2 linked regions of the Constrictibacter sp. MBR-5 genome follow. Each later gene encodes a partner of the first gene's protein in a complex. Links are inferred from orthologs where the notes say so. Each region holds a gene or a part of one and is shown in the gene's direction. Other genes may lie near its edges.

Region 1 (4,959 bases):
CGCCCTCAGCATCAGCCGGCCCCCCTCACGGCCAGTGCGGCTTTCTCGAGCCGTTCGAGACCGTCGGCCACGGCGAGACGCGCCTTGGCGTCGGCCAGCCAGTCGGCAAAGGCCGCAGCGGGCTCACCCTGCAGCGCACCCACTTCGTCCACCGCCTTCGCGAGATTGCCGTTGTCCATCGCCGCCTCGGCGCGCGCCAGGACGGCATCCGGCGTATCGCCCGCGGCGTCCTCGCCGACGCGGCGCACGCGCACAACCGAAGTCGCCCGCTCGATCATCGAATCGAGCCACCCCTCGCCGGTCTGTGGCCTGATCCGGCCACCCACCTCGGAGGCGATCTCCTTGAAGCGCTTCGTCAGCTGCGGCCGCGTCGGAATGCCCGCCGCGGCGCGGTCTGCCCAACCGCTCAGCGCCTCGGCGACGGCCGGCTCGTTCTGGCCGAGTTTGCGCAGGTCGGACACCTGGGTATCGAACGGCGCGCCCTCGGCCAGGGCGTCCCTGACGCCGTTCAGCGCCATCAGCATCGCCGCCGTCCGGTCGCGTGCCGCCTCGCGCGTGGCCTCTTGGGCCGCCTCGGTCGCGGCGGTCACCTGCTTCTCGATGTCCGCGAGCCCCGTGGTCAGCCGATCGCCGAGCTTGCCGGTCGATTGCTCGACCGCGCTGAGCTGGTCCTGCAACGCGCCGCGCGCGTCCTGCACCGCGGTCAGCTTGGCCTGAAGGTCGTCGATCCGTGCCTCGAGGTCCGGCTGGCCCTGGTCGCGCGCCGCGACTTCAGTGATGCGCGATTCCAGCGCGTCGAGCCTGTCGCCCAGTCGCTGCTCGATCCGCGACAGATTCTCCGTCATCCGAGCTTCCGCAGAACCGATCCGCCCCTGCAGATCGGTGATCTCGGCGGTCGGTATGCGGCTGCGCTGGCCCTGCTCCATCGCGACGCGCAACTGCTCCTGCCGGTCCCACAGCATGTAGCCCAGGACGCCCGTGGCGAGCGCCAGGAGGACGAGCAGAGCGGCCACGACGCCGGAGCCGACGCCGCGGCGGCGCTGCGGCTGAGGCGGCGGCGACGCGCGTTGCGCCTGGTCCTTCTGCTCCCAGCGGATCTCCGGCTTGCGCACCGGTTCGGCCGCGGAGGCGGCGGCTTCAGCCGCCGGCTGCGACTGCTCGTCCTGTGGCGGCATCGTCCCTGTCTCCAACCAGCGATCGACCAGCGCGATCATCGCCGGCTGCTCCGGCCGGTCGGCGATCTCGACCCTGCGCCAGCCGACGCCGCGCGCCGCTTCCGCCACCTGCGCACTCAGGCACAGCGCCGTCACCTGGGCGCATCTGTCCGCGACGCCGGCTTCCTGCACCAGCCGCACGAAGGTGCCCGCGGTGCGCGGCGAGAAGAACAGCACGAGATCGAGGCCGCCCGACTTGAGCGCCTCGATCGTCTCGATCGACAGGGCCGGCGCCGGCAGTGCCGAGTAGAGCTCGACCCGGCGCACCTCGTAGCCCGCCTCGCCGAGCTGCCCGGCGAGGTCGCCCGCGATGGTCCGGCCGCCCGCATGGAGCAGTGCGCCGTCGGCAGGCTTCAGCTTCTCCATGACCAGCATGGCGAGCGCCTCGGCATCGCCGCGCGCGCTCTCGACCTTGTCGAAACCGGCGTTCCGCGCCGCGTCCGCCGTCGCGTCGCCCACCGCGAAGATCGGCAGGTCGCGCCGCTCGGTCGACGTCGCGAACTCGCGCGCGCCGAAGGCGCTGGTGAGCAGGACCGCCTGGACGCCGTCCAGGTCGATCGGTCCGTGGTCCGTCGCCCGGATCTCGAGCAGCGGCTCCTGGATCGGCTCGATGTCGCGCTCGCTCAAGGCCCGCGCGATCGCTCCCGCATTCTCACGCGGGCGGGTGATCAGCGCCCGCATCCTGCCCCCTTCCGTTCGCACTCGGCCCTCATCAAAGGAATAGCTCCCGGTCTCCGGCAGCGCGCAGTGCGCGCCCGGCATCTTCGCCCATCGCGGCCGCGTCGGCCACCGTACCGCGTCTCTCGCAGCGCCAGACCCTGCTGCCGTCCGGCCGCGCGAGCAGCGCGCGCAGGACGAGGTCGTCGCCGCTCTGCTCGGCGAGAGCCGCGACCGGTGTCCGGCACGAGCCGTCCAGCGTGCCGAGCAGCGCCCGCTCCGCCGTCACCGCCGTGCGCGTCGGCGCATCGTCGAGCGCATCGAGCCAGCCGATCAGTTCCGCGTCGTCCGAGCGGCATTCGACGGCGATGGCGCCCTGCGCCGCGGCCGGCAGCATGTCTTCCGGCGACAGCACCGCCCGCGCCTGGCTCTCGATGCCGAGCCGCTTCAGGCCGGCGAGCGCCAGGATCGTCGCCGCGACCTCGCCCTGTTCCACCTTGCGCATGCGCGTGCCGACATTGCCGCGCAGCGGCACCACGTTCAGGTCGGGCCGCACGGCCAGAAGCTGCGACTGGCGCCGCAGCGACACCGTGCCGACCGTCGCGCCCTGCGGCAGGTCCGCGATGCTCGCCGCCGTCGCGATCAACGCGTCGCGCGGGTCTTCGCGCGGCAGGATCGCGGCCAGGGTGAAGCGCGGGTCGACGACGGTCTCCATGTCTTTCAGGGAATGCACCGCAAGATCGATCCGACCGTCCGCCAGGGCCGCCTCGATTTCCTTGACGAACAGGCCCTTGTTGCCGATTTCCGAGAGGCGGCGGTCCTGAACGCGGTCGCCCGCGGTCGAGATCGGAACCAGTTGAACGGCGTCCGCGGCCGCGAGTTCCGGATGCGCGCGGATCAGCCGGTCCCGCACCTGCTCGGATTGGGCAAGGGCGAGCGGGCTTCCGCGCGTTCCAATTCTGATCGACCGTTCCCGCCGCATGCGGTTTGTGTAGCCCGTCGGCCGCGGATTGGCAAAGGTGGATTGGCAAAGCCGGAGTTCCCGCCGCCGAGCGGGCGAAAGGGTATGGCGTGATCGTCCTGGGGATCGAAACGAGCTGCGACGAGACGGCGACCGCCATCGTCCGGGACGACCGGACGATCCTGGCGGAGGCCGTCCTGTCGCAGATCGAGGCGCACGCGCCCTATGGCGGCGTCGTGCCGGAGATCGCCGCCCGGGCGCATCTCGACAATCTCGACGGACTGGTCACGCGCGTGCTCGATGAGGCCGGCGTCGGCTTCGCCGACCTCGACGGCGTCGCCGCGACCGCCGGCCCCGGGCTGATCGGCGGCCTGCTCGTCGGGTCGACCATGGGCAAGGCGATCGCCATGGTCCACGACAAGCCCTTCGTCGCGGCCAACCACCTGGAGGGCCATGCGCTCACGGCGCGGCTCACCGACGGCGTCGACTTCCCCTACCTCCTGCTGCTCGTCTCCGGCGGCCACTGCCAGTTCGTCTCGGTCGAGGACGTCGGCCGCTACCGCCGCCTCGGCGCCACCATCGACGACGCGGTCGGCGAGGCCTTCGACAAGACGGCCAAGATGGTCGGCCTGGGCTATCCCGGCGGGCCGCAGGTCGAGGCCGCCGCCCGCGCCGGCGACCCGCGCCGCTTCGATCTGCCGCGGCCGATGCGCGGCCGTCCCGGCTGCGACTTCTCCTTCTCCGGCCTGAAGACCGCCGTGCGCCGCCGGATCGAAGCGCTGCCCGGCGGCCGCCCAGCGCCCCAGGACGTCGCCGACCTCTGCGCCTCGTTCCAGGCGGCGGTGGCCGATTCGTTGACCGACCGCTGCCGCAACGCCCTCGCCATGTTCCGCGAAGCCCACCCGCAGGGCGGCCCGCTGGTCGTCGCCGGCGGGGTCGCCGCCAATGCCTTCCTGCGCGAGCGCCTCGCCGCGGTCGCCGCGCAGAGCGGCACGCCGCTGATCGCCCCGCCGCTGCGGCTCTGCACCGACAACGCCGTGATGATCGCCTGGGCGGGCGTGGAGCGGCTGCGCCTCGGGCTTCACGACGGCCTCGATTTCGCGCCGGTGCCGCGCTGGCCCCTCGATTCGCTGGGAGGCGCCTGATGCGCGTCGGCATCGCCGGGGCCGGCGCCTGGGGCACCGCCCTCGCCCACGCCGCCTGCCGCGCCGGCCACGAGGTCGGCCTCTGGGCGCACCGGCGGGAGACCGCCGAGGCGATCGCCCGCACCGGCGAGAGCCCCTACCTTCCCGGCATCAAATTCCCCGCGGCGGTCGCGGCGACGACCGACATCGCCGAGACCGCGGCCTGCGACCTGCTGCTCCTCGTCACCCCGGCGCAGCATCTGCGCGCCACCTGCGCCGCCTTCGCGCCGCACTGGCGGCCGGGCACGCCCGCCGTGATCTGCGCCAAGGGCATCGAGCAGGGCAGCGGCGAACTGCTCGGGGACATCGTCGCCGCCACCCTGCCCGGCGTCCCCTGGCTCGTCCTCTCCGGCCCGACCTTCGCCCGCGAGGTCGCCGAGGAGCGGCCGAGTGCGGCCACCGTCGCGGCGCACGACGCGACCCTCGCCGCGGACGTCGCCGCCGGCCTCGCCACCCGGCGCTTCCGCCTCTATTCCAGCACCGATCCGGTCGGCGTCCAGATCGGTGGTGCCGTCAAGAACGTCGTCGCCATCGCCGCCGGCGTCGTCGAGGGCCGCAAGCTCGGCGACAATGCACGCGCCGCGCTGATCACCCGCGGCCTCGCCGAGATCGGCCGCCTCGCCGCCGCCCTGGGTGCCGAGCCGCGCACCCTGATGGGCCTGGCCGGGCTCGGCGACCTCACCCTCACCTGCTCGGCGATGCAGTCGCGCAACTTCTCGCTCGGCGCCGCCCTCGGCGCGGGGCGCGGCCTGGACGAGATCCTGGGCGAGCGGACCTCGGTCGCCGAGGGCGTCTGGACCGCCCGCTCGGTCGCGACGCTGGCCCGCAGTCGCGGCGTCGACATGCCGATCTGCTTCGCCGTCGAGGCCGTGCTGCACGGCGGCGCCGACCTGGGCGCCACGATCGAGGCCCTGCTCGCGCGGCCCTACGTCGCCGAATAGAC
Region 2 (3,929 bases), on another replicon or contig:
CGATCAGCTCCCCGGAACGCCCTTCGTGGTCGAATACTCCCAGTGCAGCTCCTCGTCCGGACGCACCAGGGGATGGATGGCGTGGGCCGCGGTCGCCGCCTCGGCGAAGCCCGTCAGGATCAGCTTCAGCTTGTTGCGATAGGTCGCGATGTCGCCGATCGCGAAGATGCCCGGGGCGTTCGTGGCGCAGGTGCCGTGGTCGACGTGGATGTGGTTGCGGTCCAGGTGCAGGCCCCAGTCGGCGATCGGCCCCAAGTTCATGGCGAGGCCGTAGAAGGGCAGCAGCACGTCCGCCTCCAGCCGGCGCTCCTCGCCCTTCAGCGTCTTGACGATGACGGCGTCGAGCCGGCCGTCGGCGCCGTCGAGGCCTTCCAGCTGGTAGGGGATGACCATCTCTATCTTCCCCGCGGCGGCCAGGGCCTCCATCCGCGCGACGCTCTCGGGTGCGGCGCGGAACTTCGGCCGGCGGTGCACGACCATGATCTTCTCGGCGACGTCTGCCAGCGACAGCACCCAGTCGACGGCGGAATCGCCGCCGCCGGCGATCACCACGCGCTTGCCGCGGAAGTCCTCGCGGCGGGTGACCATGTAGAAGACGCTCTTGCCCTCATACGCCTCGATGCCGGCGAGCGGCGGGCGGTTGGGCCCGAAGGCGCCGACGCCGGCGGCGACAATGACGGCGCGGCAGTCGATGCTGGTGCCGGACGACGTCTCGACCAGCCAGCGGCCGCCGTCCTGCGGCGTCAGCTTCTCGACCTGCTGGCCGAGATGGTAGACCGGATGGAACGGCTCCGCCTGCTCGCGCAGACGGTCGATCAGATCGAGGGCATCGATCTGCGGATATCCGGGTATGTCGTAGATCGGCTTCTCCGGATAGAGTGCCGCGCACTGGCCGCCGGCGACGTCGAGGGAATCCACGACGTGACAGCGCATCTTCAGCATGCCGCACTCGAACACCGCGAACAGGCCGACCGGCCCTGCACCGACGATGACGACGTCCGTGCTGATGGCGGTACTTGACATGGCGACTCCCGGACCGGAAAACCGGCATCGTGACGAGGCGCGTAAGATGGCCGCCGGGCCGATCTCTGGCAACTACCCGGTGGGGCAACCACCCTGCTGGCGGCGAGGATCGATGGAAATCCCTGACGATTCGGTGCGGCGCGACGTGGCCCTGGCGGGACCGGAGGCGACCGCTGCACTGGCGGAGACACTGGCGAAGGCGGCGCGTCCGGGCGACGTGATCGCGCTGCGCGGCGACCTGGGCGCCGGCAAGACCGCCTTCGCGCGGGCTTTCATCCGGGCCCGCGAAGTGATGTCCGGCGGCGCCGGCGCCACCGAGGTGCCGAGTCCGACCTTTACCCTGGTGCAGACCTATCAAATGCCGATCGGCGACGTCTGGCACTTCGACCTGTACCGGCTCGACCGGTCGGCCGACGCCTATGAACTCGGACTGGACGAGGCGATGGCCGAGGGCATCGTCCTGATCGAGTGGCCGGAGCGGCTCGGCAGCTTGCTGCCGGCCGACCGGCTCGACCTCGCGCTGCGCTTCGGCGCGGGCGAGGATGCGCGGGTGGCGGCGATGATCGGCTTCGGCGAACGCGGGCGCCGGCTGGTCGAGGCGGTGCCGGCATGAGCCGCGGATTGCTCATCGACCGCTTCCTCGACGACAGTGGCTGGGGCGGCTGCGGCCGCGACCCGCTGCCGGTCGACTGTTCGTTCCGGCGCTACGAGCGGCTGACCTGCGACGACGGCCGCCACGCGATGCTGATGGACGCGCCGCCGCCGATGGAGGATGTGCGGCCCTTCGTGAAGCTGGCCCGGCACCTGCGCCGCATGGGCGTCAGCGTGCCGGAGGTGATGGCCGCCGATGAGGAGGAGGGCTTCCTCGTCATCGAGGATTTCGGCGACGACACCTACACGCGGCTGCTGGCGCGCGGCGCCGACGAGACGGCGCTCTACGCGGTGGCGGTCGACGTGCTGGCCGCGCTCCAGGTGCGGCCGGCGGCCGTCGATGTGGACGTGCCGCGCTACGACACGGACAAACTTCTCGACGAGGCGGTGCTGTTCACCGACTGGTACCTGCCGTCGGTCACGGGGCATGCGGTCGATCCCATCGCGCGGATCGACTTCGTCGATGCCTGGGCGTCCGCGCTGGCCGCGGTGACGGGCGCGCCTGACGCGCCACCCGACACCCTCGTGCTGCGCGACTTCCATGTGGACAACCTGATGCTGCTGCGCGACCGGACGGGCATCGCGTCGTGCGGCCTGCTCGACTTTCAGGACGCGGTGATCGGTCATCCGGCCTACGATCTGATGTCGCTGCTGGAGGATGCGCGGCGCGACATCGCGCCCGACCTGCAGGCGGCAATGCAGCAGCGCTATTTCGCGGCGCGGCGCGACCTCGACCGCGGCGCCTTCATGACCGCCTACAGGGTGCTCGGCGCGCAGCGCCACACCAAGGTCCTGGGCATCTTCGCTCGCAAGGCGGTGCGCGACCTGATGCCTGCCTATCTCTGCCATATCCCGCGGCTATGGCGTCTGCTGGAGCAGAACCTGTCCGAGCCGGCGCTGGCGCCGGTCGCGGCCTGGCTCGCGAAGCATGTGCCGGCGGAACAGCGCCGCATTCCGGAAATCGGGTAGACTGCCGCCATGGACGAAACACCGAGCCCAGCCCCGCGCGAGGGCACGATGCCGCGTTCCGACCGGGTCCGCACCGGCATGGTCCTGGCGGCCGGCCGCGGAACCCGTCTCGCCGCCATCCCGGACCTGCCGCCGAAGCCGCTGGTCGCGGTCGGCGGCAAGCCGCTGATCGACCACGCGATCGATCTCCTGGCGTCGGCCGGCGTCGAGCGGGTGGTGGTGAACACGCATCACCGCGCGGAACTGATCGAGGCGCATCTGGCCCGGCGGTCGGCGCCGGAGATCGCGATCTCGCGCGAGGCGGACCTGCTGGACACGGGCGGCGGCGTGAAGAACGCCCTGCCGCTGCTGGGCGAGGAGCCGTTCTTCGTCACCAATTCCGATCTCATCTGGGAGGTCGGCGCCGAGCGTGCGCTGGAGCGGATGGCGGCGGTGTGGGATCCGGAGCGCATGGACGCGCTGCTCCTGCTCTATCCGACGGTGCGGACCTTCGGCTATGCCGGCCAGGGCGACTTCCTGTGCGACCCCGCCGGCCGGCTGACGCGGCGGCCGGAATGGGCGGTGGCGCCGTTCCTCTATACCGGCGTCCAGCTGATCCATCCCCGGGTTTTCGAGGGCACGCCCGGCGGCGCCTTCTCGTTCAACCGCATCTGGGACGCGGTGCAGGAGGCCGAACGCCTCTACGGTATCGTGCATGACGGCATCTGGCTCGATGCCGGGACGCCGGCGCGGCTGGAGCGCGCCCGCACCGAGATGGGGGAGGCGGGCCAGGGGAGGCTGTTCTGATCGAAGCCGCGCGAGGCGCCACGGTCTACAACATCCCGCCGGGGCGATCCTTCGTCGACTCCCTGGCGGAAGGGCTCCTGCGGCGCGGCGGCGGCGACCCATTGGCGCTGGCGCGGACGACGGTGCTGCTGCCGAACCGCCGCGCCTGCCGGGCGCTCGCCGGCGCCTTCCTGCGCGCCACCGGCGGCCGGCCGCTGGCCCTTCCGGCGATGCGCCCGCTGGGCGACCTCGACGAGGACGAACTCGAACTGCGTGCCGAGGACGAGCCGCCGGGTATCGGCGCGCTCGACCTGCCGCCGGCGATCGGCTCGCTGCGCCGACGCCTGCTGCTGACGCGCGCCATCATGCGGGTGGAGGAGACGAGTCCCGACCAGGCGGCGCGGTTGGCCGAGGAACTGGCGCGGCTGCTCGACTCGGTGCAGATCGAGCGGCTGTCGTTCGACGGGCTCGCCGGGCTGGTACCCGACCGCTATGCGAGCCACTGGCAGCTGACGCTGCGC

The links. Proteins that work in one complex are often made in the same cells at the same time.
Region 2: the proteins of tsaD (region 1) and tsaE are in contact, whole or in part, in a crystal structure (PDB 6N9A), measured with the Thermotoga maritima proteins. The link is inferred for Constrictibacter sp. MBR-5 from one-to-one orthologs. Residues at the interface, in WP_004082750.1 of Thermotoga maritima: Cys10, Asp11, Arg49, His50, Leu82, Gly84, Gly135, Gly136, Glu154, Thr155, Leu156, Asp157, Asp158, Ser159, Glu162, Asp165, Lys166, Arg169, Leu170, Tyr175, Lys213, Thr214, Leu217, Tyr218, Gln221, Arg222, Asn324; in WP_004082108.1 of Thermotoga maritima: Leu37, Gly38, Lys46, Lys57, Val59, Lys60, Ser61, Thr63, Phe64, Thr65, Leu66, Met67, Val69, Pro71, Tyr82, Arg83, Leu84, Asp86, Asp88, Phe89, Asp93, Ile128, Asp130, Glu131, Arg134.

What each region holds. Positions count from the first base shown.
Region 1 is NZ_JBEPTK010000001.1:270,086-275,044, forward strand. What follows is about bases 2,089-4,959. They hold tsaD (tRNA (adenosine(37)-N6)-threonylcarbamoyltransferase complex transferase subunit TsaD), read left to right. Parts: upstream 2,089-2,942; coding sequence 2,943-3,977; downstream 3,978-4,959. Other genes in these bases: hemC (hydroxymethylbilane synthase), read right to left, coding at 2,089-2,853; ABIE65_RS01270 (NAD(P)H-dependent glycerol-3-phosphate dehydrogenase), read left to right, coding at 3,977-4,957. In the rest of the region: ABIE65_RS01250 (heme biosynthesis protein HemY), read right to left, coding at 1-12; ABIE65_RS01255 (uroporphyrinogen-III synthase), read right to left, coding at 12-1,895; more of hemC, read right to left, coding at 1,927-2,088.
Region 2 is NZ_JBEPTK010000003.1:97,194-101,122, reverse strand. The notes cover bases 1-2,885. They hold tsaE (tRNA (adenosine(37)-N6)-threonylcarbamoyltransferase complex ATPase subunit type 1 TsaE), read left to right. Parts: upstream 1-1,135; coding sequence 1,136-1,636; downstream 1,637-2,885. Other genes in these bases: ABIE65_RS07450 (nucleotidyltransferase family protein), read left to right, coding at 2,692-2,885; ABIE65_RS07455 (aminoglycoside phosphotransferase family protein), read left to right, coding at 1,633-2,643; ABIE65_RS07465 (NAD(P)/FAD-dependent oxidoreductase), read right to left, coding at 4-1,023. Outside these bases: more of ABIE65_RS07450, read left to right, coding at 2,886-3,429; double-strand break repair protein AddB, read left to right, coding at 3,426-3,929. UniProt on the Escherichia coli protein: Required for the formation of a threonylcarbamoyl group on adenosine at position 37 (t(6)A37) in tRNAs that read codons beginning with adenine.